DNA from 2 places in the Oceanobacter sp. 4_MG-2023 genome. Region 1 is predicted to be linked to the other one. Evidence: predicted binding sites of a transcription regulator. Region 1 holds the regulator's gene; the other holds the start of a gene.
What was found. Region 1 encodes PhoB, which activates phosphate uptake and scavenging genes when phosphate is short. Its sites were predicted from a motif close to TGTCATANNNNTGTCANA; they were not measured.
Positions count from the first base shown of each region.

Region 2: Q8W24_RS03975 (spondin domain-containing protein) is a predicted target of PhoB. The motif match lies at 13,418-13,435, and genes of this name have one in related genera.

Region 1 covers NZ_JAUYVV010000008.1:107,760-123,914, reverse strand. The annotation lists gene Q8W24_RS08180 (glutathione S-transferase family protein) at 279-854, shown strand; gene gmk (guanylate kinase) at 982-1,608, shown strand; gene rpoZ (DNA-directed RNA polymerase subunit omega) at 1,684-1,914, shown strand; gene spoT (bifunctional GTP diphosphokinase/guanosine-3',5'-bis pyrophosphate 3'-pyrophosphohydrolase) at 1,950-4,067, shown strand; gene Q8W24_RS08160 (NAD(P)H-binding protein) at 4,150-4,998, opposite strand; gene Q8W24_RS08155 (hydrogen peroxide-inducible genes activator) at 5,308-6,204, shown strand; gene recG (ATP-dependent DNA helicase RecG) at 6,217-8,295, shown strand; gene Q8W24_RS08145 (aminoacyl-tRNA deacylase and HDOD domain-containing protein) at 8,723-10,018, shown strand; gene Q8W24_RS08140 (DUF1415 domain-containing protein) at 10,056-10,640, opposite strand; gene Q8W24_RS08135 (HU family DNA-binding protein) at 10,647-10,919, opposite strand; gene Q8W24_RS08130 (hypothetical protein) at 11,080-11,466, opposite strand; gene Q8W24_RS08125 (rubredoxin) at 11,470-11,634, opposite strand; gene Q8W24_RS08120 (chorismate lyase) at 11,784-12,368, shown strand; gene ubiA (4-hydroxybenzoate octaprenyltransferase) at 12,371-13,267, shown strand; gene phoB (phosphate regulon transcriptional regulator PhoB) at 13,375-14,073, shown strand; gene phoR (phosphate regulon sensor histidine kinase PhoR) at 14,104-15,390, shown strand; gene cysZ (sulfate transporter CysZ) at 15,392-16,111, opposite strand.
Region 2 covers NZ_JAUYVV010000003.1:179,782-195,936, reverse strand. The annotation lists gene typA (translational GTPase TypA) at 1-1,077, shown strand, start outside; gene Q8W24_RS04030 (polyamine ABC transporter substrate-binding protein) at 1,215-2,336, opposite strand; gene Q8W24_RS04025 (glutamine synthetase family protein) at 2,490-3,836, opposite strand; gene Q8W24_RS04020 (FAD-binding oxidoreductase) at 4,101-5,384, shown strand; gene Q8W24_RS04015 (TetR/AcrR family transcriptional regulator) at 5,437-6,111, shown strand; gene Q8W24_RS04010 (SDR family NAD(P)-dependent oxidoreductase) at 6,324-7,085, opposite strand; gene Q8W24_RS04005 (PA4642 family protein) at 7,617-7,910, opposite strand; gene trmB (tRNA (guanosine(46)-N7)-methyltransferase TrmB) at 8,031-8,819, opposite strand; gene Q8W24_RS03995 (DUF423 domain-containing protein) at 8,836-9,228, opposite strand; gene Q8W24_RS03990 (cell wall metabolism sensor histidine kinase WalK) at 9,284-10,927, opposite strand; gene Q8W24_RS03985 (response regulator transcription factor) at 10,920-11,708, opposite strand; gene Q8W24_RS03980 (spondin domain-containing protein) at 11,824-12,588, opposite strand; gene Q8W24_RS03975 (spondin domain-containing protein) at 12,599-13,300, opposite strand; gene ubiD (4-hydroxy-3-polyprenylbenzoate decarboxylase) at 13,499-14,983, shown strand; gene Q8W24_RS03965 (2Fe-2S iron-sulfur cluster-binding protein) at 14,980-16,047, shown strand.

The DNA of each region.
Region 1 (16,155 bases):
AACCCTAGTGCTAAGAGAATGAGGGAGGATTAAAAATAGTAATGATTCGCATTGTAGTGAAAAGATACATATCAGGCAACGCGTGTTCTATTTACCTTGCTCACTCTTTCTGACGCTTTGATCACACCTTCTGACCACCTGGTCAGACGGCCGGCACCGGTTTCCCAGGCCGTTCAAGCAGGCAACCGTCACCACCGCTGGCCTGCCAGCGTAATCCGTAGCATCATGTCACCAAGACAGTGTTTGCTGGTTAATCGTTATTTTTCAAGGAGACAGGCATGGCCATCATCTTGCACGGCAATCAGACTTCCCCCTTTGCCCGGCGTATCAGAATGCAGCTGGAAGGGGTTGATTACACATTCCAGCCAGTCGACATCCTGACGGACGAAGGCCGGGCTGCATTCGCCACGATTACGCCCATTCGCAAGATGCCGGTACTGGAAGACGATGGCAGCCGTATTTTTGACTCCCACGTTATCTACCAGCACTTGCAGCAACGCCTGCAACAGCCGCAACTGACGCTTGCACAGTACAATCAGATCAGTGTTATTGATGCAGTCAGCGACTCCATGGTCATCCTGCTGATGAGCCAGCGTTCTGAGCTGCCCGTAGAAGAAGACCGGCTGATTTTCAAACTGCAACGGGAACGTATTGAAGACTCCCTCCACTGGCTCGACCAGCAGGCTGCAGCAGGGCAGTTTGATGACTGGCATTACCCGACCATCTGCCTGATTTGCATGGTCGACTGGACACTGTTTCGAGCGCTGCACAGCTTGACCGACTACCCGAATCTGCTGGCCGCTGCGCGCCGCTTTGATGATCGGGACATTTGTACCAGCACCCGTCCGCAATAATACCTCTGGCCCGGCCGGGGCGGCCCACACTGCCCCGGTCCGTTATATTCACCGCAAGCGGCCGATAATTGGCTCCATTTTCGATATACTGCCGGAATCCCCGAACCCGCAAGAAGACTTCCCTGTCATGATTGGTACTCTGTTTATTTTTTCTGCGCCCTCCGGCGCTGGTAAAACCAGCTTGGTCAACGCCCTGCTGAACACCACATCCCATATCGGTGTCTCGGTATCCCACACCACCCGTGCTCCCCGCCCAGGCGAAGAAAATGGCACGGCCTATCACTTTGTCAGCCATGCAGAATTCCAGCAAATGGTCGACGCGGGTGCCTTTCTTGAACATGCCCAGGTATTCGATAATTACTACGGTACCTCACAGCGCTGGGTGGAAAGCGAGCTGGCTGCTGGCCGTGATGTGATTCTGGAAATTGACTGGCAAGGAGCACAGCAAGTGCGGCATTTGATGCCTGACGCCGTCTCGGTCTTTATTGCGCCGCCATCAATCGCGGCATTAAGGGAGCGGCTGCAAGGCCGTGGCCAGGATAACGAAGCCACAATCAATCGCCGCATGCAGGATGCCCGATCAGAAATGAGCCATTATGGCGAATACGACTACCTGATTATCAACGACGAATTTGACAACACCCTGGCAGAACTGCGTGCGATTATTATTGCCCGCCGCCATCGCATCGAGGCCCAACAAGCCCGCCATGCCGATACTCTGACGTCATTACTGCTTGGCGACACGCAAAGCTGAAATACACTGCTTACATATCGCTCAAAATCCGCTAATATACTCTGTTCTAACGATTTCTTACTTGACGGAATGTTTATGGCCCGCGTAACTGTTGAAGATTGTCTGACCAACGTTGATAACCGCTTTGAATTGGTAATGCTGGCGACCAAACGCGCCCGCCAGCTTGCGGTCGAAGGCTTTGAGCCATTAGTACCGGAAGAGAACGATAAACCAACGGTTATTGCCCTGCGCGAGATTTCAGCGGAGCTGGTTACCCCTGCGACGATTGCTGCCCAGGAAGAGGCCGCTAAAGCCGACCAATACTGAGCCCAAGCCAATGCATCAATTTTTCGGAGAACCTAATGCCCACGATTGATGCCTTGTCCGAACGCCTGTCGCATTATCTCAGCCGCCAGCAAGTCCAGCAGGTGCGCCGAGCTTACTACTACGCCGAGCAGGCCCATGATGGCCAGCGTCGGCGCAGTGGCGAGCCCTATATTATTCACCCCCTCGCCGTCGCCAGCATCCTCGCCGACATGCATCTGGATTACCAGAGCCTGATGGCCGCCATGCTGCACGATGTGATTGAAGATACCGGCATCCCCAAACCCGCCCTTGCCACCCAGTTTGGTGATGTGGTCACGGACCTGGTGGATGGTGTCTCCAAACTGACCCATATTCATTTTGAAGACAAACAGCAGCAGCAGGCAGAAAACTTCCAGAAAATGGCCATGGCCATGGCGAAAGACATTCGCGTCATTCTGGTCAAGCTCGCCGACCGCTTGCACAACATGCGCACCCTTGGATCATTACGCCCCGACAAGCGCCGCCGTATTGCCCGCGAAACCCTCGATATCTATTCCCCGATTGCCCATCGTCTGGGTCTCAACAGCATTCGTGTCGAAATGGAAGACCTGTGCTTTGAAGCCATGCACCCGATGCGCTCGAATCTGATTCGCAAAGCCGTCAAGAATCATCGCGGCCGCCATGCCGAAATCATTTCACAGATATCAAACAGCATCCGGAACCGTCTGAGTGAATACAATATTTCGGCTCGGGTCGTTGGTCGCGAAAAACATCTGTACAGCATTTACAGCAAGATGGCGCGATCGAAGAAAAAAGACATCGACGAAATCATGGATGTCTATGGCTTCCGTATTATCACCAGCGAAGTAGACACCTGCTATCGGATTCTTGGCCTGATGCACGGCCTTTACAAACCGATTTCCGGCCGCTTCAAGGACTACGTCGCCATCCCCAAAGCCAATGGTTACCAATCGCTGCATACCACCCTGTTCAACGCTGGCGATGTACCGATTGAAATCCAGATTCGTACGGAAGAAATGGATGCCATGGCCAACTATGGCATTGCTGCCCACTGGCTGTATAAATCTGAAAGCGACCAGATCAGCGGTTCCCAGCGTGCCCATCAGTGGGTACAGAACCTGCTGGAATTACAGAAAAATGCTGGCAGTCCGCTGGAATTTGTTGAGCACGTCAAAGTGGATCTGTTCCCGGATGAAATCTACGTCTTCACTCCCAAGGGCAAGATTCTCACACTGACCGCTGGCGCTACCGCCATCGACTTCGCCTACGCGGTGCATACCGATGTTGGCAACCAGTGCATCGCCTGCCGTATCGACCGACAACTGTCGCCCTTGAGTGCCAAACTGCAAAGCGGCCAGACGGTACAAATTGTGACAGCTGCCAATGCCCAGCCCAACCCGGCCTGGCTCAACTTTGTGGTCTCGGGCAAAGCCCGTTCCAATATCCGCAGCTATCTGAAAAACCAACGGCAATCCGAATCCGTCGCACTGGGCGAACGTTTGCTCAACAAGGCCCTGGCCGGACTCGACAAGTCGCTGGACGACATCAGCCATGACCAGATCGATCTGGTGCTGAAAGAAACCGGCCTCGAACATCTTGACGATCTGCTCGAGGAAATTGGTTCCGGCAATCGTATGGCACCATTAATGGCACGACGTTTTCTTGCCGCTTACCGGGATACCGATATCGACCTGCAAGCCAGCGCCGAACAGCCGTTGTCCATCAGTGGTACTGAAGGCCTGGTCGTCAGTTTTGCCAAATGCTGCAGCCCGATTCCCGGCGATCCGATTATCGGCCATGTCAGCTCCGGCAAAGGACTGGTGGTACATACGGAAACCTGCCGCAATATTGAAGATTTGCGTAACAACCCGGAAAAATGCGTCACGCTACGCTGGGAAAAAGACATCCACAGCGAGTTTACCGTCAACCTCAAGGTGTATATGGAAAACCGCCGCGGCTTGATTGTGGATCTTGCCAGTGCGATTCATACCGCCGATGCCAGTATCGACAAAATCAGCGTTGAGGAGCGTGATGCCCGCCTCAGCGTGACCCAACTGAAAGTCAATATCCAGGGGCGCAAGCACCTGGCACGGGTGATCCGCAAGTTGCGTAACGTATCCGGTGTCAACAAGATCGTGCGCCTGAAAAGCTGACACCGAACCCTGAGCCGGTGTCAGTCTGCTGGTCTGCCAGCGAGGCTATCCCGATCGATTGTCACTCCCTTTGCCTGACTGCTCAGAGATACCCCAGCTCGTCCAATAATACGTCATAACCTGCGCGGTAATTCCGGAAGCGAAACTCATAGCCCAATGCCTTGATACGGTCGTTACGACAACGGCGATTGGCCCGACGCGAAACTTCCGGCACATCGTGATCCGGCTCAACGTCGGCAATCCGGTCCTTCATCCATTCCAGCACATCAAATAGCGTCGCCGGTTCATCATCGGTGGCCAGATACACCGACTCCAGCGGCTCTCCGGCCAGTGCTTTTTCACACAGCAGCGTCAATACCCCCACACAATCATCGCGATGAATACGATTGGTCCACACTGGCGGCTCAGGGTCGCAGTGGCCACCATGGCGGGCTTGCTCAATCAGGCGATTACGACCCGGGCCGTAGATACCGGTAAACCGTACCGCGGTGGTCGCGATTGTGCTATTGAGCAGTAACTGTTCTGCCTGCAACAACTCCTTGCCCGCAAACGAGCGTGGCTCGGTGGCCGATGTCTCGTCTACCCACTCACCCCTGGACTGGTGATACACACTGGAGCTGGACACAAAAATAAACCGTCGCACCGACTGTGGAGCCAACGCTTCCAGCACATGCTGCACACCATTGACGTAATAGTCGTGATAGCCTTCCTGGGTAAATAATGGCGATGCCACGCTGTAGATCACCAGATCCAGCCCGGATGGCAAATCCTGCAGTGTTTCCGGCCTGGTTACATCGGCCTGAATCCATTGCAGGTTAGTGCTGTTCTCTGCACTGCTGCGTCGCAACCCCCACACCTGATGCTGCTGGGCCAATTGCCTGGCCAAGGTACCGCCCACATCGCCTGCCCCCACAATCAGAATACGTGCCATCACCTTCTCCTGCTTGATCCAACCACGGTTACTGACGCCCATGTACTAAGACACAGGTCAACTTATTTGCTGCACTGCTTACACATTAGCAGGCATCTGAAAAAAAATTCTCGAGCGCCAGCTCTCTCAATCACACGCATAATGCCAGCGACCCGGATCACAGCTCAATCCGGTTATTTGTGTTATCCGTACTGAGATCAATAGCCAGCTCGCTAGCGGTGGAAAAATGACCCGTCGTTCAGGCTTTTACTCCGCCCACTCCATAGGTAGACTAAATCAAACTCAAAATAGCCATGAAGGCAGCCAATTATGACCCTGACCGAACTCAAGTACATTGTGACGCTCGCCCAGGAGAAGCACTTCGGCCGCGCTGCCGAGAAATGTTTTGTCAGCCAGCCCACTCTCAGTGTCGCCATCAAAAAGCTGGAAGGTGAACTGGATATTGCCATTTTCGAGCGTAGCAAAAGTGCAGTTTCGATCACACCGATCGGTGAACGTATCGTGGCCCAGGCACAACGGGTGTTAGAAGAAGCCCGTACCATTCGGGAACTGGCCAGTTCAGGCAAGGACCAACTCAGCTCGCCGCTGAAACTGGGAGCTATTTTCACCATTGGGCCATATTTGTTTCCTCATCTGGTACCACAGATTCACCAGCGTGCCCCGACCATGCCGCTGTACCTGGAAGAAAACTACACCGGTGTATTACGTCGCCAACTCCGCGACGGAGATCTCGACGCCATTATTGTGGCGCTGCCTTTTAACGAACCGGATGTACTGACCCGGTCGCTCTATGATGAAAATTTTGTGGTCGTGTTACCCAAGAATCACCCATGGAAATCCCAACAGACCATCGCCCCGGAACAACTGGCGGACGAAGACCTGCTGATGCTGGGGGAAGGCCATTGCTTTCGCGACCAGGTGTTCGAATATTGCCCGGTGTTGAGCCACAAGCACCACACCCGCCTGGGCAGCGTACTGGAAGGCAGCTCGCTGGAAACCCTGAAACATATGGTCGCCTCCGGACTGGGCATTACCGTATTGCCCGAAAGTGCCGTTAACAATCTCGACCTGACTCTGGTAATCACTCGCCCGTTTACCAATCCACAGCCATTCCGTACCGTTGCCTTGGCCTGGCGCGCCAGCTTCCCCCGCGGGCAAGCTGTCGACTTGCTACTGGATACTGCCCGTCAATGCCGTATTGGCTAGGCCCGTCTCGTCATGGACAAACAGCTTGATCTGACCCGGCTTAGAGGCGTTGGTCCAAAACTGCGCGAGCAGCTGCAGCGGCTGAATATTCACTCGCTGGCTGATCTGGTGTTCCACTTGCCATTTCGCTACGAAGATCGCAGTCGTATCCAGATGATTGGCAACCTGCAGCATCAACAACCTGCCGTGGTACAGGGGGAAGTGCGTTCAGCCGATGTCTTGTTTGGCAAACGCCGCAGCTTGCTGGTCAAGATTGCTGACCACAGCGGCGTACTCAGCATTCGTTTTTATCACTTCAGTGCTGCCCAGAAAAACCAGTTTCGTCGTGGGGCGCTGGTACGTTGTTACGGCGAAGCCCGGCGTGGAGCCAGTGGTCTGGAGCTCTATCACCCGGAGTATCAACTGCTCGACAACGGCCTGGACGACCTGCCCGAGCCGCAACTGACTCCCGTTTACCCAACCACCGAAGGCATCAGCCAGCAGCGCCTGCGGCTGTTGATGGATCAGGCGCTGGAACGACTGGCCGCGAACGAAATTCCTCTGGATGACCTGTTGCCACTCGACTGGCTGCAACAATGGGGGCTGCCTTCCCTGAAGCAAGCCTTGCTGTTTTTGCACCGCCCTCCCCGGGAAGTCGAACTGGCAGAAATGGCAAACGCACACCACCCGGCGCAGCAGCGCCTGATTCTGGAAGAGCTGTTGGCACACCAACTGTCGATGCAACGCCTGCGTGCCAGTGCACAGCAGCCTGGAGCACCTGCCATTCAGGGAACCCGGACCCTCCATCAGGCATTGCTTGCACAGCTGCCTTTTACCCCAACCGCGGCCCAGCAACGGGTAACCAACGAGATCATCACCGATCTGGCCCGGCCATTACCCATGTTACGGCTGGTGCAAGGCGACGTTGGCTCCGGCAAGACCCTGGTAGCGGCGCTGGCAGCCTGCCACGTGCTGGAAGCCGGATTCCAGGTCGCCCTGATGGCACCGACAGAAATTCTTGCCGAACAGCATTTCCAGAACTTGAGTGACTGGTTCGAACCACTGGGTATCCCGTGTGGCTGGCTGGCCGGAAAAACCAAGGGCAAGGCACGTGTTGCCGCTCTGGAAGCGATTGCCGCTGGCCAGGCCCAGCTGATTGTTGGTACGCACGCGCTGTTTCAGGAAGAAGTGCATTTTCATCGTCTGGCACTGGTGATTGTTGATGAGCAGCATCGCTTTGGTGTCCACCAGCGCCTGGCACTGAAAGACAAGGGGAATCTCGATGGCTTGTCACCACACCAGTTGATCATGACTGCCACTCCCATTCCCCGTACCCTGGCCATGAGTGCCTACGCCGATCTGGATACCTCCATCATTGACGAACTGCCACCAGGGCGCAGCCCGATTACCACCGTCGTGGTATCCGACCAGCGCCGCGAAGAAGTGATTCAGCGAGTCGATCATGCCTGTCGTGAGCAGGCCCAGGCCTACTGGGTCTGTACCCTGATTGAAGAAAGTGAGGCGCTGCAATGTCAGGCCGCTGAAAACACCGCCGAAGACCTGGCGGCACAACTGCCGCATTTACGTATCGGGCTGGTGCATGGCCGCATGAAAGCTGCCGAAAAAGCCGCCGTTATGGCGGCTTTCAAAGCCCACCAGCTGGATCTGCTGGTCTCGACAACGGTGATTGAGGTCGGTGTCGATGTACCGAATGCCAGTCTGATGGTAATTGAAAACCCGGAACGTCTGGGGCTGGCACAACTGCACCAGTTACGAGGCCGGGTTGGCCGTGGCTCTGTCGCCAGTCACTGTGTCCTGCTGTACAAGGCGCCACTCTCGTTCACCAGCAAGCAACGCCTGCACGTGATGCGAGAAAGCCAGGATGGTTTTTATATTGCCGAACAAGACCTGATGCTGCGAGGCCCGGGGGAAGTGCTTGGCACGCGCCAGACCGGCTTGCAAATGCTGCGCGTCGCCGACCTGCAACGTGATGCCGAATTATTACCCCAGGTACGAGAGATGGCGACTCAGCTTTGGCACCAGCACCCGCAACGGGTCGAGCCCCTGATTCTCCGATGGCTGGGCGATGCCGAGCGTTATGCTGCCGTGTAGGGGACATCTGTTTAGTCCGATGCTCACTCTGGGCGCGGGTTGCCGCCGTGCAGGATTAAATAGATGTACCCTGTAGCATACCAACCAATCAATTCTGTTCAGAAACATATCAAAAATGAGACCCAATTAACAAAACTGTCCAAAGTTATCCAATGGTCGTATCAATAAAGATTGAAAAAATACATCTCATGGGCCATACCTACCCCTTATTGATTCAAATATGATTCCCTAAGTACCACGCCATTGTCTTTTTTTATGCTCCAGCGGGCACATATCAGCGGTTACTGATCCAGCCCAAGTAAATACGCTCATCTGATCTATATTGTATGTACCCACACTGATTGGCCGCGGCAATTTTGCCGCTTGCTCACAAGGCACAAGGCCTCTCCGTACAAGCCACCCGAGACGACATTACAGGTGACCGACCATGATCAGTAAAAGTGCCATGCCATCCGGCAATCTGGCCAGCGTTATCTTCCTTAAAGATAGCTATAGCAAGATACAGGTGCTGATCCCGGCCAATCGCCTGTTGGACCTGAAACAGCTGGCACATCAACTGGGGCGACAATGCTGCACCGCACTCTTGCCCGATGAGATGCAATCTCTCAAGTACACACTGGGATTGGATAATTTTCCGGCTCCACCACAGCTGACCCAGATCGAAACCCTGGTGGATCACTCGTTACTCGAAAACAACTCCCTGTATATTCCCTCTGATACCAACGACACGTTATTGCAACTACCAGCCGAGCAGGTACGGGCACTGATCGCCCACTCGCAGCTGGGGCATTATTCGGCCCCACCCAAAGAGGACCCATTCCACGCAACAGCCAGCGAGGACATGGAGGATATCAACACCGCAATACAACAGTTTACTTTGCTGCGCGTTCAACCACGCTTGCAGGACACTCTCGACCTGCCACCGTTACCAGAGACCGTACGGCGTATTATTGAGCTGCGAATCGACCCGGATGCCAACCTCGAGAGCCTGGCGCACACGCTTCAGCAAAACCCCGCTATCAACGAGATAATCCTTAACTGGAAGCACTCTCCCTGTTATCAATCCAAAGATACCGAGCCAACCATCAAAGAGACCATCCTGCACGTACTCGGGGTTGAACTGGTCTCGCATCTGGCACTGGGACGTCATATTGATATGCCCCACGAAGGCCCCAGAGGCTATACCCCGTTCTGGCAACAAGCAGCCATGGGAGCCGAGCTGGCCAGTGAGCTTTCCCGACGCTGTCCAGAAGACAAGCAGCTGGACTGCAGTCTGGCCAATCTGGCCGGGTTACTGCACAACTTCGGTTTTTTATTGCTGGCTCATGTCTTTCCACATCAACTGGCGCTGATCAATCGCTATATTGAAGCCAATCCACATATCAACCGTTCTTGCATCGAACGTCATGTACTGGCTCTGACACGTGAACAGATTGCCGCCTGCCTGATCGATCAGTGGCATCTCCCGGATGAGGTCGTCACAGCCCTGCGGCAGCAACATAATTCACGCTACAACGGCGCCCACGCCCATTACGCCCGACTGCTGAATATCACCACTCGTAGTTTACGCGCTCATGGTTACGGCGATGGCCCGAAAGAAGCACTGGATACCAAAATCCTCCAGGCTCTGGGTCTTGACAAAGAGACGGTACGCGACGCCACGGAAACGGTGATCCAGCGAGCCAGGGAATCAATGGGCCAGTCTTCCGTACTGTCAGCCTGATCGGCGGCAATCGGATTTGCCAGGCAAATCCCGGTGGTTATTTCGGCCGCCAGCCCTGCGCTGACGGCTGATCAGACAATACTTCCGTGTTTGCCAGCTCTGGCATCAACGCCAGCACACCGGCAATACCCAGGCGTCGCAGGTGCTTCTGGTTGCGTTCGGGAATACGTTCAGGAAAGGGAACCGAGGCCAGCGCCTGCTCTATATGCGCCTCGCGGATAATGTGCAGCATGGGGAAGGGAGAACGGTTGGTGAAGTTGCCCGGATCATCCAGCGGCTCACCATCAAAACAATAGTTAGGGTGAAAGGTCGCTAACTGTAGCAAGCCTTCGTAACCCATTTGTACCAGTAACTGTTCGCAAATCAGACTCCAGTTCCAGTACTCATCAAATTCCTTGACCAGCCCAGGCACAACAAACAATGCCGTTGGCAATGTCTCGCTGTCTGCCCTGGCCACTTCGGTGAGTAAATCCATAAACTCGGCCGTGGCCTGATCAAGGTCAGGATGCTCACAAATATCGATCCGCAGTGCTGGCATCACTGGCGCAGCAAAAGGGCATAACCCCTCGCCGACAACCAATGTTTCCACCCAGTGCCGGGTCAGCGTTGCGGCATCCATCATATCGGCTTACTGCACCGAATCTTTCAGGGCTTTACCGGGTTTGAAAGCGGGTACCTTGGCTGCCGCAATGGTGATGGCTTCCCCTGTTTGCGGGTTTTTGCCCTGACGTTCAGCACGCTGACGTACTTCAAAGGTACCAAAGCCAATCAGGCTGACGTTCTCGCCTTCGGAAAGTGCCTGGGCAATACGATCGGTGACAACGGTGATGATTTCTGTTGCTTTTTCTTTGCTCAGGTCTGTTTTTTCAGCAATGGCGGCCGCCAGTTCTGGTTTACGCATGGAGATGAATCCTCTCGATAAGTTAGGCATAACGCCTGGTTGTACGGCCTGCTTCGCAGGCTCAGGAATATCGGTTATCTGTTACCGTCAGCGCAGTGGCTACCGACAGCACTATTCATATTAGTACTTTGTATACGACGGCGGCTGCTAACGAATACCGTTATGGCTGGCGTTTGTGGTCACACAAGGCTTGCTCGGTATCAACGTTATCCGCCAGATGAGCAGGCGCGACAATCAGTGTTTCGAAGTCAAATCGCCCCAGCGGCGTCTCAAGGCAGCGGCCAGAATGGTCGATCCTGGTCACCGGGGTGTTGTTCAGCACCACGATTCCCAGACGCTCCGCCATATCCGCTGCGCTGGACTGTTCTTGCTGGCCATCATTGGCACAAATCAAGAGCACCGACGCGGGTCCATGGCGTTGACAGTAGTCGTGCACCCGTTGGTAGCCAGCGGCGGTGCTCGCTTCGGCAACCGCATCGGCAACAACAATCAATGCCCAGCGGGCATCGGCAGGGGTTACCGTTGGGGGACAGCAGGTCGGAATCAATGGTCAAATCTCTATCATTTCAAAATCATCTTTACCGACACCGCAATCCGGGCAGGTAAAGTCTGCTGGCACGTCCTCCCAAGGGGTTCCTGCCGGGATACCTTCTTCTGGTGCGCCTTCGGCTTCATCGTAGATCCAGCCGCACACCACGCACTGCCATTTTTTCATGTCACACCTGTCATAATAACGGCTGGAGCCGATGTTGCATCAGCCGACTCGATACTTCGGCCGCCTAAGCTACTGTCCAACCCGCATAAAATCAATGGACAGAGCAATCCTCTTGCCACTAAATGCGATTTGACGCATGCTGCGCCGCCATGAAAAGCACTATACCCAGATACCATGCGCAACTTCTGGCCACAACACCACGCTGGAGCGGGCGCTTTTGTGTAACACCGGCGAGCATTCCCCGCGAGTGGCGTCACTGGCTCAATGACGCCGGGTCACTGACCAAGCGTTTGCAGGCACTGGACCCAAGCACATTTTCGGTCAAGGTTATCCGACAATATTGCGGCCCGGCTTTACCAACCGAACAGGCAGACCTGAAGCTGCACGGACGCCAACCCGTTTGGGTACGCGAGGTTTCCTTGTGCCTGGGACAAACGGAACTGGTGCGAGCCCGCACTGCCATTCCGTTGACCAGCCTTGCACGGGTAGGACAACAGATTCGCCATCTTGGTAACCGCTCGCTTGGCAGCTATCTGTTCCGCCAGCCCAGTTTGCGCCGCCAACCGCTGAAATTCAGCCGCACAGGGGCGTCAACAGTCAACCAGCCCAACCCGTTTGGCTGGGCCAGGCGTTCGGTATTTACAATTCATGGTGCACCACTGCTGGTAACGGAAGCCTTCTCGTCCTTGCTGGTATCCGCCTCCTTTCCTTTGTCAGACGACACAAGGCGTTGATTATGCAATCACCTCTGTCCGCCTCACTCAACAAACTCTGGCCCAACTGGTATCAGTGGGTGCAGCTGACACGCCTGAACCGGCCGATTGGCTCTTATCTGCTGCTCTGGCCGACCTTGTGGGCGCTGTGGATTGCAGCCGAGGGCATTCCCTCCATTGCCAATCTGGTGATTTTTACTCTGGGCGTATTTCTTATGCGGTCGGCCGGTTGTGTTATTAACGACTACGCCGACCGCCATATCGACCGCCATGTCAAACGCACCCAGGACCGTCCCCTGACTCAAGGACGTATCTCTGACCGCGAAGCATTATCCGGCTTTATTGTGCTGTGCCTGATCAGTCTGGCGCTGGTGCTGTTGACCAATGCCCTGACCATCTGGTTATCCCTCGGCGGGGTCGCTCTGGCAGCACTTTATCCCTTTATGAAACGCCATACCCATTTGCCACAGGTGTTTCTCGGTGCTGCATTTTCCTGGGCGATTCCAATGGCCTTTGCCGCACAGGCCAATGAGCTGACCGCTGTCTGCTGGTTATTGTTTATTGCCAATGTTTGCTGGACGGTCGGTTACGACACAATTTACGCCATGGTCGACCGCGACGATGATCTGCTGATTGGTGTCAAAAGCACGGCGATCCTGTTTGGCGACCTGGATGTCACCATGATCGCCATTCTTTACGGAATGGCGCATTTTTGTCTGTTACTGACGGGCAATCAGCTGGAAGCAAGCTGGCCGTTTTATCTGGCCTGGTGCGTCGCCGGAGGGTATCTGGTCTGGCAATTATGGTCTATCCGCAGTCGCCGCCGGGAAGCCTGCATGAAAGTGTTTCTGGCAGCCCATTGGTATGGCACGCTGATCTGGGCCGGACTCCTGTCACACTACGCCCTGTCCAGCGCGTAATTGGTGTCAGGCTTGACGCCAATGCCAACAGTGTCACATGCTTGTAACACTAGGTCAGTGTAATACCTCCGCATTATTCCTATTGTGACATTTGCGTGACGAGCCTTATGACCAAAGCTGGCAAGACCGTTCTTATTGTGGACGATGAAGCCCCTATCCGGGAAATGATCGCCGTGGCCCTGGAAATGGCCGGGTATGAATGCCTTGAGGCTGCCAATGTACAGGAAGCACATGCGCAGATTATCGATCGAAAGCCTGATATGATTTTACTCGACTGGATGCTGCCAGGCACCAGTGGCGTCGAATTTGCCCGGCGCCTCAAGCGTGAAGACCGCACCGCTGAGTTGCCAATCATCATGCTGACGGCCAAGGGCGAAGAAGATAACAAAGTACAAGGGCTGGAAGCGGGGGCAGATGACTACATCACCAAACCGTTTTCCCCTCGAGAACTGGTCGCACGACTGAAAGCCGTCTTGCGCCGTTCCACCCCACAAGGCATCGAAGAGCCCATTGAAGTCAGCGGCCTGATGCTGGACCCGGTCTGCCATCGCGTTACCGCTCATGGCGACCCGATTGACATCGGCCCTACGGAGTATCGTTTGTTGCAGTTTTTCATGACCCACCAGGAACGGGCCTACTCCCGAGCCCAGCTGCTCGATCAAGTCTGGGGTGGTAATGTGTACGTTGAAGAGCGCACCGTTGACGTGCATATTCGTCGTCTGCGCAAAGCACTCGGTGAGTCTCACGAACAACTGATCCAAACCGTGCGTGGCACCGGCTACCGCTTTTCGACCAAAGCCTCCTGAATTTTGATGTCCCCCGTCTGGCGCAGAGAATTGCGCCGCCTTGTCTACTTGCTGATTCTGGCCGTTGGTTGTGGTTACGTCTTTTTTGACCGGCCGCTGGAAGCATTGTGTTTGATGATGGGGGCCTATATCACCTGGCAATGGCTGCAACTGTACCGCCTGCACCGCTGGCTGGATCAGGGGCAAACCACCGTATTACCGCGAACACTGGGCATCTGGGGAGCGATTTTTACCGAGAACCAGCGCTTGCAGCAAAGCAATATCAAACACCAGCAGCGCCTGCAGGCCATTATCAATCGTATCCAGGACTCAACCGCGGCCCTGCAGGATTCTGTCTTGATGGTGGATGCCAGCGGCGCGCTGGAATTCTGGAACCAGGCCGCACAAAACTACCTGGGGTTACGCAACCCGGTAGACATTGGCCAACCCATCACCAACCTGATCCGCACGCCAGAATTCAAGGCCTACTTCGACAAGGCCGATTATCAGGAACCGCTCACGATTCGATCGCCCATCAATCCGCGCATTTACCTGCAGTTCAATATCACCCTGTTTGGCCGCAAGGATCGCCTGATCCTGATTCATGACATCACCCGTTTGAAACAACTGGAAGAAATGCGCAAGGATTTTGTTGCCAACGTCAGCCATGAATTACGTACACCGCTGACCGTGATTGCCGGTTACGTCGAAACCATGCAAGCCGCCTCCGAGATGCTGCCACCACGCTGGGGCCGCATGCTGCAGCAAATGAGCGAACAAAGTCATCGTATGGAAAACCTGCTCAAGGATTTGCTGATGCTGTCACGGCTGGAAACCGGCAAGACGGAACAGCCTCAGCCTATCGAGCTGCAGCCGCTGCTGGAAGCCATCCGTCGCGATGCCGCATCACTCAGCAGCAGCAAGCACACCATTACCCTGACCATCGATCAGGATCAAAAAATGATGGGCTTTTATAATGAGCTGCGCAGTGCATTTTCCAACCTGGTATTCAACGCCGTCAAATACACCCCGGAAGGGGGTGACGTCACACTGCGCTGGTATACCGAAGGCGGCAAAGGGCATTTCAGCGTCTCGGATAACGGCATCGGTATTGCCCAGCATCACATCCCCCGCCTGACCGAGCGCTTCTATCGCGCCGACCCCAGCCGCAGCATCGCCACTGGTGGTACCGGACTGGGACTGGCTATTGTCAAACACGTCTTGCTGCACCATGACGGCGAGCTGAAAATCAGCAGCATCGAAGGCAAGGGCAGTACATTCACCTGTGTTTTCCCCGCAGCCTGCTTATCTGACAACCGTGATGAGGCCGACCAATAGATCAACCGGCCCGTGACTGATCGGCCTGCCGTTGCAATTGCCACAGCGTAGCCCCGATCACCGCCGCCGGGGGCACCAGACAGTTCAGTAATGGTACTGCCATCAGCACCGACACCGCCCCACCAAATCCCCAGGCCGTCCAGCGCTGGGTAGCCACCTGCTCTCGGCTGTCGCGGAAATTCTGCTGCTGGTTATCCAGAGTATAATCACTGTATTGCAACGCCATCACCCAGCTGCCAAACCAGAACCAGACGAAGGGCATCAGCAAGTTGACGCCCGGCACAAACGACAACAACAGCAGCAACAGATAACGCGGCAGGTAATAACCCATCTTGACCAGCTCCCGTATCACCGTACGCGGGATCAACGCGGCAATGGATTCGTCCTCGACCTCATGCCCCAGACGCTGCTCGATCTTGCCCGCCAGCAAGCCATAAAACGGACTCGCCAACAGCAACAACACCGCACTGAAAAAATACCCCGAGATCAAGGTCGACAGTAACAGCAACAGAGGCACCACCAGCCAGGCCAGCCAACTGATCCAGCTGGAATCAAAGCCATCCCACTGGCTGACGACATCAATCAGCCAATAGGTTCCAAACGACAACACCAGCAGATTAATCAGAATGGGCAACCAGACATAACGGCGTATTCCCGGTTCATTCAGTAGTGTAAAGCCACGCCACAAATAGCCGGCTCCTATCAATAAATTGTCTTTCATACCTGTTCCGTGCATAAAACCGGAAGGTTTTATACAATGCCGCT
Region 2 (16,155 bases), on a different contig from region 1:
GGCCGCTTGCTGGAAGTAAAAGGTTTCCACGGTCTGAACCGGGTTGCCGTTGAAGAAGCCTCCGCTGGTGACATCGTCTGTGTTTCCGGTATTGAAGGCCTGAACATTTCCGATACCCTGTGTGCGGTCGGTCATGTTGAAGCCCTGCCTGCCCTGACCGTCGACGAACCAACAGTCAGCATGACCTTCCAGGTCAATGACTCACCGTTCGCCGGTAAAGAAGGCAAGTACGTTACTTCACGTAATATCAAGGACCGTCTCGACAAAGAGCTGATCCACAACGTGGCGTTACGTGTTGAGCCAGGCGACAGCCCTGAGAAGTTCAAGGTTTCCGGTCGTGGCGAGCTGCATTTGTCGGTACTGATTGAAACCATGCGTCGCGAAGGCTTCGAAATGGCCATCGGCAAGCCCGAAGTGGTCCAGAAAATCGTCGACGGCGAGCTGCAAGAACCATACGAACAAGTGGTTATCGACGTTGAAGACGAGCACCAGGGTTCCATCATGGAAGAGATGGGCAACCGTCGCGCCGAGATGACCAATATGGTACCGGATGGCAAGGGTCGCACCCGTCTTGAGTTCATCATGCCAGCACGGGGCCTGATCGGCTTCCGTTCGCAGTTCATGACCATGACCTCTGGCTCCGGCATCCTGACCAACGTGTTTGATCACTACGGTCCTGTGCTCAGCAGCCTGGGTTCTACTCGCCACAACGGCGTACTGGTCTCCATGGTACCGGGCAAGGTACTGGGCTATGCCCTGTTCACCCTGCAAGAACGTGGTCGCCTGTTTGTAGCCCCAAGCCTGGAAGTCTACGAAGGCATGATCATTGGTCTGCACAGCCGCGACAACGACCTGGTGGTTAACCCGACCAAGGCCAAGCAGCTGACCAACGTCCGTGCTTCCGGTACTGATGAAGCCATTAACCTGACCCCTCCAGTCCGTCACACGCTGGAACAGGCTCTGGAATTCATCGAAGAAGATGAACTGGTCGAAGTGACTCCTACCAGCATTCGTCTGCGCAAGAAATTGCTGACTGAAAATGAACGCAAGCGCTCCAAGCCGAAAAAAACAGCCTGATCTCATAACCGGCCTTCAAATGCCGGTTTATGCGCCAGACTGAACGATAAAAAGCCCGTTTGAGGAAACTCAAACGGGCTTTTTTGTAGCTGCTGTTCTATAACGTGCTGGCTTTCCTTTGCCGCTTGTTCTCGCCGTTAACGTCCGGCTTTGATATTGGCCCAGCTGCGGTTACGGATACGTGCCACTTTAGGGTCTTCTTCGTTACTGACAAACAGCTTCTCCAACACATCGGGAGTCGGATAAATCGCCGGATCAGCGGCAATCTCAGGGTCAATCAGTGTCGTTGCAGCAGTATTCGGATTGGCGTACCAGACATAATCGGTTACTTCCGCAATCACTTCCGGGCGCAACAGATAGTTGATGAATTTGTGGGCATTCTCGGCGTTTTTGGCATCCGCCGGAATCAACAGCATATCAAACCAGACTTCCGAGCCTTCTTTCGGAATGCTGTAGACCACTTCAACACCGTTGTCTGCTTCTTCAGCGTTATAGGCTGCCTGAAACACATCACCGGAGTAACCGACAGCGACACAGCTGTCACCATTTGCCAGATCGCTGATGTACTGGGATGACGTGAACTGTTTGACGTAGGGCCGTACCGCTTTCAGGGTTTGGGTCGCTCTGGCATCGTCGCTGAAGTATTTCTTGTCGGTGCTGTTTGGATCATCGCCGTTATACAACATCACAAACGGATACATTTCGTCGGAGGAATCCATAAAGGAAACGCCGCAGTCAGCCAGTTTTTCCATGTATTTGGGGTTGAATACCAGCTCCCAGCTATCGACGGGAGCCTCTTCGCCCAACACTTCGGCAACCATCGCCGGGTTGTAACCAATCCCGGTGGTACCCCATAAATACGGCACGCCATATTGGTTGCCCGGATCTTTTTTCTGCAATGACGTTAACAAGGAAGCATCCAGGTTTTTCAGATTCGGCAGCTGGCTTTTATCCAGCTTGCGAAAAATACCCGCCTTGATTTGCAATGCCATAAAGTTCGACGTCGGTACCACCAGGTCATAACCGGTATTACCCGCCAGCAACTTGCCCTCCAGGGTTTCGTTGCTGTCGTACACATCGTAGTTCACCTTGATACCGGTTTCCTGCTCAAAATTGGCGATGGTTTCTTCACCAATATAGTCAGACCAGTTATAAAAGTTCAGTACGCCTTCTGCCTGGGCAAGCGGTGTCAAACCAGAAAGCCCTATCAGCATAGTGGCTGACAATAGTGGCAGGCGTGACCGGGTTACGTACGTCATATCGTGATCTCCCTTGTATGAATAAGGGACAGAACCTGATGGCCCTGCCTTGGTTTACGGATACTTCATCCAGCGTTAATGCATCGAGAACTACATTTTCGAGCGTTACGTCGTCGCTCTATCTATTATCGAACAACACCGATGAAACGTTCGTTAGACCGTCATCAGCAGAAACTCTCTCTCCCAGGAGCTGATTACCTTGTTGAAGGTTTCAAATTCAGCACGCTTGACGCCGATATATCCCTTAACAAAGTGCTCTCCGATCACTTCTTGCAATTCTGGACATTCTTCCAGCAAGCGCAAGGCTTCTTCCAGTGTACGTGAGACCGCTACCAGATCCCCTTCATGAGCCGCCAGCGCCTCGACCGGGGCTTCCGCCTTGATACCCAGTTTCATCCCCAGATAACCACACGCCAGACTGGCCGCGATGGCCAGATACGGGTTGCAGTCTGACCCGGCAAAGCGGTTTTCAATTCGGGTGGCATCCTTGGGAGCCTTGGGGGCACGTAATCCTGCCGTGCGATTATCGATTCCCCATTTGAAATTAACCGGCGCAGCGATTTCCGGCACAAAACGGCGGTAGGAATTCACATTAGGGGCATAAAAAGGAATCGCCGCCGGGGTAAATTTCTGCAAACCGCCAACATAGTGATAAAAGGTTGCTGAGAACAGCTCATCCCCTTCTCCGGCAAAGATATTCTTGCCCGTATTGGCATCGAGCAGGCTTTGATGGATATGCATCGAGCTGCCTGGCTCACTTTGCATCGGCTTGGCCATAAAAGTGGCGTACATATCGTGTTTCAGGGCCGCTTCACGTAATGCACGTTTAAAGATATATACCTGGTCTGCCAGGCTCATGGCATCACCATGCAGGAAGTTGATTTCCATTTGTGCGGCCCCTGATTCATGAATCAGGGTATCCACATCCAGACCCAACTCGTCGCAGTAGGCGTACAGGGTGTCGATCACCGGGTTAAACTCGTTTACCGCATCAATACTGTAAGACTGGCGCGCGTTTTCACGACGGCCGGAACGGCCCATGGCTGGTTTCAGTTCGTAATCCGGATCACTGTTTTTCTGTACCAGGTAAAACTCGACCTCTGGCGCAATAATCGGTCGCCAGCCTTCTTTTTCATACAGTGCCAAGACCCGGCGCAGTACCGAGCGACTTGATAGCGGGTGGTGTTTACCATCGGAGGTATAACAGTCGTTAATCACCAGGGCAGTGGGTTCATCGGCCCAGGGCACAATACGCAACGTCGATGGGTCCGGCACCAGCAGCATGTCTTTATCCGCCGGATCGACCAGATCATAGTGATTGTCGGCCCACTCTCCGTTCACCGTTTGTACCAGTAAACATTCCGGAATATGACCGCCATTTTCGGTCAGGAATTTGCGCGTAGGATAAAACTTGCCTCTGGCATTACCCGTCATATCGGGAAAAGTAGACTCAACTTCAGTAATGCCATTTTCTTTCAGAAAGCGTTCGACGGCTTCCATAATTCACCTGTCCTGCAGTAGGTTCTGGTTGTGCTGGCCAATTAACCAGCGTCGGTAGGATAACGATTCGTGTTTGATCTTCATCTTCAAACCGAACAATAATTCGGTTTAAGGCTATGTCAAAAAGCCCGCAAGAGCAACGCAACCTGCTCGATAATTGCTCAATTTGGCGATTTTGTCAGCACAATAAAACCCGAATTATCATTCGGGTTTTATTGTGCTACGGTAGCGCCAGACAGATCATCCGACAGCTGGAGCAAGACCATGCACACACAATCAGATCGCGGCAGCTACTATCGCGCCAGTGCCAATCGTGTCAGCGCCTACCCCTCACTGAAAGGGGACATCAAGGCCGATGTGTGTGTCATTGGTGGTGGTTACACTGGCTTGTCGGCAGCACTGCAGCTGCGCGAACACGGCTTGTCGGTCGCCTTGCTGGAGGCGGAATCAATCGGCTGGGGTGCTTCTGGCCGCAACGGTGGCCAGGTTTGCCAAGGCCTGAATATGGCGCATGAGGATCTGGCTGCAAAAGTCGGCCGCCCCACAGCGGACGCCTTGTGGCAGATGTCGCTGGATTCGGTCGAGCTGGTCAGAACACTCATCAACAAGCATCAGATTGACTGTGATCTTAAACATGGCGTGTTACATGTCGCCGCCAAACCGGGTCACAGCGCCGACATTGAAGCCGCGGTAGCCTATAAACAGGAGGTCCTGGGTTATCAGGACGTGGCTTACATCAAGCCCGCCGATGTACAGGAGATGCTGGGTACCGAGCGTTATTACGGTGGAGAACATTTCACCAATGCCCTGCACCTGCACCCGCTGAATTACGCACTGGGGCTGGCGACTGCCGCCGAGCAAGCCGGTGTCCAGCTGTATGAACACAGCCGGGTAACAGACTATCAATCGGGCCGAACAACCCAGGTAAGTACCAGCGTGGGTAACGTCTCCTGCCAATATATATTGCTGGCGTGCAATGGCTATCTCGGGCCTCTGGAAAAACGCATTGCGGGCAAGATCATGCCCATCAACAATTTTATTCTCGCCACCGAGCCGCTCCCGGACCACCTCGTCCAACGGATTAATCGCGCCGATGTAGCGGTGGCCGACTCCCGCTTTGTCATCAATTATTTTCGTTTATCGGGTGACAACCGTTTGCTGTGGGGGGGGGGCGAAACCTATACCTCACGCTTCCCCAGCGATATTCGCTCCTTTGTGCAGCAGCATATGCTGGCCTTGTACCCTGAGCTGGCACAGTACCGTATCGACTACGGCTGGGGTGGTACCCTCGCCATTACCCTGAACCGTATGCCACACTTTGAGCGCGTGGATCAAAGTCTGTTTGTTGCCCATGGTTATTCCGGTCACGGCGTTGCTCTTGCCACCCTGGGTGGCAAGCTGATGGCCGATGCCCTCGCCGGGTCAGCCCAGGGTTTTGATCAGTTTGCCGCGGTGCCGACGCCAAGCTTTCCCGGTGGTACCCTGTTGCGTTGGCCCGGACTGGTGGCTGGAATGCTGTATTATTCCCTGCGCGACCGCTTTTTCTGATCCATATTGAGCCTGTTGCCCGGATCACTATCGACGAGGAACCCCTGCACCAATGAGTGATGAACCAGCCCCTGCCAACCCCCGTTCACAGCGTCAGCAAAACCTGCAACCTCGCAGCGAGCCGATGCAACGGCGCTCACGCAAACGCTCACGGGAGATCATTGATATCACGGCTGAACTGCTGGAAACAGTGGGACTGGATGACCTTAGCACCATTCTGATTGCCAAAGCGGTGGGGATTTCGGTAGGTTCGCTGTATCACTACTTTCCCAACAAGCACGCCATTCTGTATGCCATGGGCCAACGCTGGCTCGAAGATGTCGAGCAAGCCTTGCTCGGTATTGCCCAGCTACCGGTTGAAACCCTGCCGCTGGAACAGTTACTCAACAAGGTGCTGGAGCGCCATTTAAAAGTCTACAAACGCCAGAAGGCCGTACTGACACTGGTGCAAGCCATGTTTTCGGTCCCCGAATTACGCCAGTTGGATGAACAACACGACGACCTGGTGATCCATCATATGGCGGTGATATTCAAACGTATGGGAATCCAGAGCCATATTCGCGAACGTGAAAGGCTGGGGCGGTTTTATCTGGAGGTCAGCCACAGCGTATTTCTGGTGGTAGTACACCAGAACCCACAGCGGGCGCGGCGGACACTGGATGATTTACACCTGTGTCTGCATGCCTTGTTACAGCATCACTTGCCCGCTGGGCACCCGACCCTGTAGCCGCAGGTGTTGGCATTGTTCCACGTGAAAACAAACAGGGTCGACTGGTAATGGCTGTCGAAACGGCAACAGCAGTGTATCGGTTGCTCCGCGGTTAAGCCGTTTGGGGTCGTCTTAATTATCAGTCTGGCCACTTTCGATCAGCCATCTACCATCAATCAGCCATCAGCCATCAGCCATCAGCCATCGCGGCAGGCTACCGACCAGCGGGATCACAGGCAATAACCGCCATCCACCTGCAACTTCAGCCCTCTGACCGCACTACTGCCACCCAACGCCAGATATTCCAGTGCTGCCACCATATCGTCTGGCTGCAGGATGCGTCCGGCCAGTGTGGATTTCATATTTTCTGTCAGCTGTGCCAACGCTTCCTCATTCATCCCGGCCTTGGACTGGATTTCGGTTAATGTAATGCCCGGTCGCAAACAGTTAACCCGTATACCACGGCTGGCCAACTCCAGATTTAATGGGCCCATGGCCCCTTCCAGTGCAGCCTTGCTGGCGGCATAGGCCGTGCAATTGGCAAAGGCCTTGTCCGCCACAATGCTCGAGACCAGCACCACACTCGCCGGGTTGTTCAATACCGGCAGCAATTCATACAAGGTCTGTAATGGCCCCAGCAGGTTACTGTTTAATTGCTGCTGCAGGTTTGTTGTTGTAAAGGACTCAAAGGCTTGTGGCAAAAAGATACCGGCATTCAGGATCAGGGCATCCAGCTGGTACCGCTCTGCCAACAGCAATTCCGACAGTTGTGTGATCGCCGTTACGTCTGTCTGGTCACAGCAATAACCACGAGCCGCAGGTGTATCCTGCTGCTTGTGATCTTGATCTGTCCCGTTAAGAGCCGTCAGTGCAACCTCCAGACGCTCCGGCCTCCTGCCGGTGATCAGCACTCGATGGCCCTGCTGCCTGATGTGCTGTGCCGCAGCCAGTCCAATACCCGATGTGGCACCTGTTATCAGTATCGTTTTCATGCATTCACATCCGTTTTATGTCATCTATAGAGAGCATTAGTATCTACTGGAGACTCCGTGCTGAGAAGTATCCAAATGGCACCAATTACGCGTCTGTTTTTTTTGGGGGGGGGTGGTCTGTGGCGCTGCGACAGGTTCAATTATCTTTTACCTAACTTCACTACTTAACTACTTAACTACTTAACTACTACGCTACCTCACCGGTACAGCCTGATCAGTGAAGTTGAGCAAGCATGTACGGCATACAGCCATTAGTGCGTGCCAATGACGTCCGTTATCTAGACGGTCTGGTGCCGATGTAGTGACAAACAGAAAGCGAGAACAAGAGCGAGAGCAGACACCAGACAATCAACCGCGATATCCGGCGATAACAAGCACCCGGGGATGGGAACATAACAGTGGGAACACTACCGACGACGCTGACAACCAACTAACGGCCGATAGTTTAATACAATCCATTCAGACCCGAGTGACCGAACCGGCCGACAGCCAATCAGCTGGCACATCGTTCACTCAGGTTGATCACCATGATCAGACAGCTCCGGCATCCTTCAGGATCTCGGCGTATTCTGCGCCTTGTTTATGCTGGCTGATGGTCGCCAGAATGGTTTCACCAGCAGCATTGGTGGCATTCAGGTCGTGACCTTTGGCCTTGAACAACTCGATATACTGGGCAAAGGTACCAGGCACCATATAACGATAGGCGCGGATGGCACCGATATAATCGGCGCTGTCACCATCGTAGCTGGGAACGTCAAGAAAGGTGCTCAACTGGTCTTCGCTCCAGTCACCACCAAATACTTTTTCTTTGTCTTTCTTTTGCATCGATATGCTCCGTCGGACGTCGGCAATCAGCGGCCAGACGTTATCAAATAGTAAGTCGGGGGCGGCATTATTGGTGCCGCCGGATTATCGACCTGAGTGATGATCGTGGGCGATCAACGATCAGTCAATCTTGCGGTATTTCATATCCCAGACACCATGGCCTTTACCCTGACCGCGTTTTTCAAACCGCGTCAGTGGTCGGTCATCCGGGCGCTCAACACACTGGCCAGGGCCGGCGATATTGTCATAACCCGCCTGTGCATCCATCACCTCGATCATGTGCTCCATGTAGTTTTCCCAGTCGGTAGCCATATGGAAGATGCCACCGGGCTTGAGAATACGACGCAGGGTCTGGGCAAATCCGGTTTGTACGATCCGGCGTTTGTGGTGTTTTTTCTTGTGCCAGGGATCAGGGAAAAACAGCTGCACCGTATCAATGCTGTTATCCGGAATCAGCTTCAGAACCTCGATGGCGTCGTCCTTGTAACTGCGCACATTGGTGACACCGGCTTCTTCTGCCAGGTTGAGCAGCGAGCCGACACCGGGCAAATGCACTTCAACACCGATAAAGTTCTTCTCTGGTGCCGCAGCGGCCATAGCCACCAGTGACTGACCCATGCCGTAGCCGATTTCCAGCACAGTGTGGGCATCACGGCCAAACACATCCGCCGGAACAATCGGGCCATCGGCCAGCTCCAGCCCCCACTCGGCCCACTTGCGCTCCAGTGCCAGCTCTTGCCCTTTGGTCAGGCGGCCAGCGCGGATCACAAAGCTTTTGATACCCCGGCGATAAACGGGTTTGTCGTCCGCCGTTGCTTGTTCCGCCGCGACTTCATCCTCTTCAGGCAAGGCAGTGGCGGCATCGGCCGGAAGATGGTCGTTCAGGTTGTTGGACTCGTGTTCTGTCACTCAGGAATGCCTAACGTTAATCAATGGAAGTAGAAGTCGTCATCGAACGGGCCGCGATAAACAACAAGCCCCAGCCAATCAGCCAGCTAACGCCGCCAATCGGGGTAATCATGCCCAGCATGCGTAAATCCAGCAGCACCATGGCGTACAGGCTGCCGCAAAACAGCAGCAGTCCGGCCACCATAAACAGCGCCGCCCGATTGAGCCAGACCTGCGGCTGGTGCAGTTGCCAAACCCCCAGGCCCAGCAACACCGCGGCGTGCAGCAGATGGTAGTCAACGGCGGTCTGATACACCGTCATCATTGGTGCCGACAGCAGGGGTTTCAGGCCATGGGCACCAAAAGCACCGAGCGCTACGCCCAGGAATCCGGCAATAGCGGCCAGCATCAGGGTGGTTCGTGCCTGCATGGTTCGGCTCCGTCGGAAAAACAATGGCGCATTATAGAGGAGGCATGGCGTTACGTCACAGGGTAGCTTCCCGGGCTGGCAATGAGTTGGCCAGTTCAAAACGGAAGCAGGTGCCCGTTCCTGGTACCGATTCCACATCGATACGGCTTTGATGCAATTCCAGAATGCGTTTGACGATCGCCAGCCCGAGGCCACTGCCTTGTCGCTTGACCTGCCCTGTGGGGGTTGAGGCCATGGTTTGCGAGCGGCTGGCCTGATAATAGCGCTCAAAAATATGTGGAATATCGTGCTGCTGGATGCCGATACCGGTATCGCGGATTTCAATCCGGGTGGCACCCTCAAGCGCCTGGATCTGCAACACCACCGAGCCGCCGGATGACGTGTGGCGCAAGGCATTGTCGATCAGGTTTTGCAGTACCCGTTGTATCATGGCGATATCCGCCACCACATAACTGTCGTGCTGCTGGCCTTGCAAATCCAGTTCGACGCCTTGCTGTTGCGCTTTCAGGCGAAATTCCTGCAAGCAGTCATGGGCCAGCTCCAGCAAGGAAAACGGTTCGCTATTGGGCTCGGCGTTGTCGGCCTGTAACAGCGACAGTTCAAACAGCTCGTTAATCAGTTGCGACAACCGCTGACTCTGCTGGCTGGCAATGTCCAGGTAGCCTCGCAACTCCGCTTGCTGCGGGCCGTCGTGCAACCTGAGCAAGGCCGTTTCGATATACCCCTGAATACTGGCCAGCGGGGTGCGTAAATCGTGGGACACATTGGCAATCAGTTCCCGCCGGTTGCTGTCGAGTGCCTGCACCCGGCTGAACTGCTGTTGAATATGTGCCGCCATCTGCTGGAAAGCGAGAGTCAACTGGCCAATTTCATCCGACGGCTGCGGTGTTTTTTGCAGCAATGGCTGCATCACCGACATATCCGGGTAGAGCAGGTTGTAACGCAAGACAGCTTGCCGCAAGCGGGTCAGCCGCCGGGTCAGCACAAAAAAGATCCACAACCCCACCAGCACGGCGGTGACAATACTGCCGACCATCAGCCAGCTGCCCAGCGTAAAGGTGTAGCTGGAAAAAACCGACTCATGCAACTGCCGGTAGTGCTGGCCCCCAATAACGGCGTAAACATAACCGAGTGGTCTGGCTCCGCTGGCGTCAGCATCGCCGCTACTGGCGGTCAGTATGGAGGCTGGAGATGCCGGAATAGCGGCCACGGAGAAGATGTTGCGCTGCTGCGGATTACTGGGATCATCGCCCAGCACAGGGTAACGGGCGTTCGGTTGCAGATACTGTTGAATCGGAGCCAGCGCCACGCGCTGCAAATGCACCTGGTCAGGCGGCAGACGATGACCAAGGATCTGGCCGTTGGCGTCCAGCAAGTAGATTTCCAGGGCCGGGTTTAGCACCATGGCATGCCCGGCCAACTGGTCGAGGGCTTGCTCGTCCACCACGCCGGCTGCATCCAGCAGCGGCTGTTGTCGCGTCACATAACCAGCGACCGGCTGGTTCAGCTGTTGCAACACATTCAGACTGTGGTTCTGGCTCATATAGCCCGACAGTCCCAGCAGCAAGGTGCCCAGCATCACCAGAATCAGCAGCAACGCCAATGCCAGCCGGGTAAACAGACGGCCCCCGAGTGCCATCACCCGGCTGGAGGGTTTCGGGTTCAGCGGATGGCGGTACGTATGATCCGGCTTATCCAAGGCGATACCCCACCCCCCAAACAGTCACAATAATGCGGGGCCGGGTCGGGTCGTCTTCGATTTTGGCACGCAGGCGATTGATGTGAGTGTTGACCGTGTGTTCGTAGCCTTCTTGCCCTTGCCCCCAGATGCGGTTTAACAAATGGGCGCGGGAGAAGGCATCTTCCGGATGCTGCATAAAATAGCTGAGCAGGTCGAATTCCTTGCCCGTCAGGTCGAGCACCTTGCCCGCCTTGCTGATGCGATGCTGGCGCAGGTTCAGCACCAGACGGTGCGACTGGCTGACCAGTTCATCCACTGACGCGGTCGGCTCCCGACCGGCCCGCTCGGTTTGTACCCGGCGCAAGATGGCTTTGATGCGGGCCATCAGCTCAATCACACTGAAGGGTTTTAGCAAGTAGTCGTCGGCTCCCATTTCCAGCCCCAGCACCCGGTCCATTTCACTGGAACGGCTGGTCAGCATCAGCACAGGTACGGTGTGACCCCGACCGCGCAGGTCACGACAGATTTCCAGGCCGTCTTTTCCCGGCAAATGTAAATCCAGCACAATCAGGCTCCAGTCCTGTTGGCAGGCCAGTTCAAACCCGGCTTGACCATCGTGAGTTACCTGCACATGGTGGTACTGCTGGCGTAAATGCAAGGCCAGTAAATTGGCAATATCGGGCTCATCCTCAATCACCAGAATACGATGGGCCAGCGCCGCAGAGGCCGAGACCAGGCCACGTTCAGTGGCTCCGGCGGGCGTCGTCGGGTCAGTGGCGGAAGTGAGTGGCGCAGGCATGGCGGGTCTCCGGGCGGTGGCTGTTTTCCTTGTTTCCTTGGTCGCGCGCAGCCTCGGGTTCTTACAAAACCCGTCGGCGGCGGCCCGGACATGCGTCACACCGAGGTATCCGGATTCACTCTGTCCGGGTCACGGTGATCAAGGCCACAGGGTTATCCCAACGATGGACGTGCGTCAGTGCCGAGCTGGCCAGGCCATCGTCCTGCGTGACCACACCGGCATGCAGCGTCACCTGGTCTTGCCGATCATCTCGACTGGCATTAAACCCTTCGCCACCGGCAGCCGGGCCAGGAATGGTCGTCGACGATTCGGTATTGGCTTCGGTGCCAGCGTCGTAGCTGTTGGCCGTTACCTGAAGCGATGACCCCACTGCCAGCTGCGTCACGTCCAGCGCAGAGGCAGCAATCACCCCATCGTTGGTATTCACCAGCATGCTGGTAATACTCAGCAAGATGCTCTCATCCATGGCGCCCATGCTGTCTACACTTATGCCATCCAGCGTTATGGTCAGCGTTGCCGTACCGCCCGGCACAACGACCCCCTCGCCGCTCTGGCTGCTGTACACCGCCGGGTTGCTGTTGGCAGCGGCCAGCAAGGCGCTGTTATCGCCGCCTTCGGCCAATTGCTCCAGCTCAATACTGGCGGCCGTGCCGGTCACCAAGGTGTGATAACCGGCCCCATGTGCCACCACCGCCAGTGGCGACAGGGGTTGCCCGGCCGTGGCATTGGTCACGGTGACGGCAAAGGTTTTGTTGCTGGTTTGTTCAGCGTCGCTCGCGCTGTTACTACTGTTGTTATCGTCATCAGCCAAACAACCGCTCAAGAGCACCGCGCTGGCCAAGACCGGCACCAGGCCGGCATGCTTGCGTATCAGAATCATCTTAATCACCTCACTTGACCGTCAAGGTCACACGGGCCACCGGGTTCAACCAGCGGTGTACTGTTGAATCGATATCACTGACACCGCCACTGAGATCGCTGTCGCCCAGCACATTGCGGTGAATATGAACAAATTCTTCCGCCACTGCAGCAATGCCGGTTGCCGACATGCCAATGCTGGCATCCAGAGGTTCAGGAACCGGGAATCCGGCTTCGCCCGGTGCTCCGCTGCCCCGCATTTCATCATTGGCTTCGGTACCGGCGTCATAGCCGTTGAGGTCGTAGTAATAGGTCCCCGCCAGTGTTGGAATCTCAAGGCTGTTGAGAGCAACAAAGCCGTCGTTAGTGGGCAGCATCATGGCCACAATCGACAGTTGGGTATTCATACCGGTGTCGATATCTGTGCTGGCTGACTGTCCTGCCAGCAACAACCCGGCGGCTGGATTGTCGACGATGACACCACCGGCACCGGTTACATCCGCCGACAAGCCGCTGATATCACCACCTTCAGCCATTTTTTGCAGGTTGGCGCTGGCCGCTTCACCCGGCATAAACAGCGCCGTATCGGCATCGTGACCAGCCACCAGCAACGGCGTAAAGGCAATTCCACGCGTCAGGTTGGTGATTTCTACGGTCAGGTCGGCTGCCATTGCCGGGGTCGCCAGAGTGCTTATGGCGGCGGCCAGCAGCGTTGTACGTAAATTCATCATCATGCTCTCCATCATTGGGTTAGGGTTCGCAGCCTGCCAACAGCCTGCTGAACAACCCGTTCAGAATGATGCCTGGAGCCGGTTGCAGTCCTCCCGGAAGTGTTACGGAGTCGTCCGGGTTATCACAGAAGTATCACAGCCTATTGGCTCATTAACCCGCCCCGTTGCTATCATGCCTCTTCCTGAAAGTGAGGCAGCCGCGTGAAATACAACGACCTTCGTGACTTTATTGACCAACTCGAAAAGCAGGGTGAGCTCAAGCGCATCCGCTACCCCGTCGATCCCCATCTGGAAATGACCGAAATCGCCGACCGGGTATTACGGGCAGAAGGCCCGGCACTGCTGTTTGAAAACCCCAAAGGTTACGAAATGCCAGTGCTGGCCAATCTGTTTGGTACCCCCAAGCGGGTCGCCATGGGTATGGGCGAGAACTCAGTTGCAGCACTGCGGGAGGTCGGCAAGCTGCTGGCTTTTCTGAAGGAGCCGGAGCCACCCAAGGGCATGAAGGACGCCTGGGAAAAGCTGCCGATCTTCAAGAAAGTATTAACCATGGGCCCAAGCGTGATTAAAAAGGCCCCCTGTCAGCAGGTGGTCATCGAAGGTGAAGACGTGGATCTGGGCAAGATTCCGGTGATGCATTGCTGGCCCGGAGACGCCGCACCGCTGATTACCTGGCCCCTGGTGATCACCAAAGGCCCACACAAGGAACGCCATAATCTTGGCATTTATCGCCAGCAGGTTATCGGCAAGAACAGGGTCATTATGCGCTGGCTCAGTCATCGAGGCGGGGCGCTGGATTTTCTGGAATGGCAAAAAGCCCATCCCGGCGAGCCGTTTCCCGTCACTGTCGCACTGGGGGCCGACCCGGCCACGATTCTGGGTGCAGTCACTCCGGTGCCCGATACCCTGAGTGAATACGCATTTGCCGGACTGCTGCGCGACAGCAAAACCGAGCTGGTGAAGAGTATTGGGAATGAGCTATTGGTGCCCGCCAGTGCCGAGATTGTGCTGGAAGGCGTGATCCATGCTGGTGACATGGCCCCGGAAGGGCCGTACGGTGACCACACCGGTTACTACAACGAGGTGGATCAGTTCCCGGTCTTCACCGTCGAGCGTATTACCCACCGCCGCGATCCGATTTATCACAGCACCTACACCGGTCGGCCACCGGATGAACCCGCTATTCTGGGTGTTGCCCTGAACGAGGTGTTTGTGCCGATTCTGCAAAAGCAGTTTCCGGAAATCGTCGACTTCTATTTGCCTCCGGAAGGCTGCTCCTACCGTATGGCCATTGTCAGCATGAAAAAGCAGTACCCGGGTCACGCCAAGCGCGTAATGATGGGGGTATGGTCGTTTTTGCGGCAATTCATGTACACCAAGTTTGTCATCGTGGTGGATGACGACGTCAATACCCGCGACTGGCAAGACGTGATCTGGGCGATTACCACCCGTATGGACCCGGCACGGGATACCACCCTGATCGAGAACACGCCTATCGATTACCTCGACTTTGCTTCGCCGGTCTCTGGTCTGGGGTCCAAAATGGGAATGGACGCCACCAACAAGTGGCCCGGTGAAACCACCCGGGAATGGGGTACACCGATCGTCAAGGACCCGGGGGTGGTTGCCCATATTGATGAAATCTGGTCGGAACTCGGTCTTGACCCCATGGACGACAGCCAGTGAACAGTGTGCAACCCGTCACCACGGTAACGGTTACCTTTTTACCAAATCAGGTGACCATGCCTTGCCGCACTGATCAGACCCTGATGGATGCGGCTCATGAACATGGCATCAAGATGAAAACCGCCTGCAAAAACGGCGTCTGTGAAGTCTGTGCTGGTCGTTGGCTGACCGGCTCTCTAAAATTCAATAATCTCATTGGCCAGCAAATACTTGATCAAAGCAATCGGGTATTATGTTGTATAGCGATGCCTCAAACGGATACCCAGATTGTTATGGCTAATATTCAGCACCCGGATTGCAAAGACCAGGTTAACCTGGCCATGCAAGTCCAAGCCGTCACCCCCTTGACGGAGGAAGTATATGTCGTTGAGCTGCTGGCTCCGGCAGGCAAGGCACTGGATTTCTGGCCTGGCCAGTATCTGCTGTTACATATCACCGGCACCGACGGCAGCGAACGGAAAATCCCCTACTCTATTGCCAGCGCCCCGGGCAGCCTCACCGGCTCCGAGCCACGGGCCTTGCAGCTGCATATTGCCAACACCAGCGACACCGCCGCACAGGTGATCAAACAGCTGCAAACCCAGCCAACGATTTCAGCCACCTTGCCGATGGGTGACTGCTTTATCTCCCCCACCCAGCTGCGGGCCTGTGCTGGCAAACCGATCCTGCTGCTTGCGGCGGGCACCGGTTTTGCCCAGATCAAGGCACTGGCAGAAGGCATTCTGGCGCTGGCCCCGGCACAAGAAACCCACCTGTATTGGTCCAACCGCAACGCTGGCGGCTTCTATATGGCCGATTTACCCCAACAATGGGCACATGATCATCCCAATCTGCATTTCCATCCTATACTGGAAGAACAGGCCGATGGCTGGCACGGACGGGCTGGCTGGATCTATCAGGTGATACAGCACGACTTCAAAGACCTCTCCGGGGTCCATGTCTTTGCTTGCGGTTCCCCTAATATGGTCTACGGTACTCTAGAGCAATTGGAACCGCTGGGTCTTGGCGAGACCAATCTGCACTCCGATGTACTGGCTTATGCGCCACGGCCTCCCAAGGCCTGACCGACAAGACAGCCACATCAGCCGAGAATACACGCCGTTCTATTATTGACCGGCAATCACCGACCAGCGATGGCAAACCAGGCGAGGCTTTCCAGGCATCGCCAATCT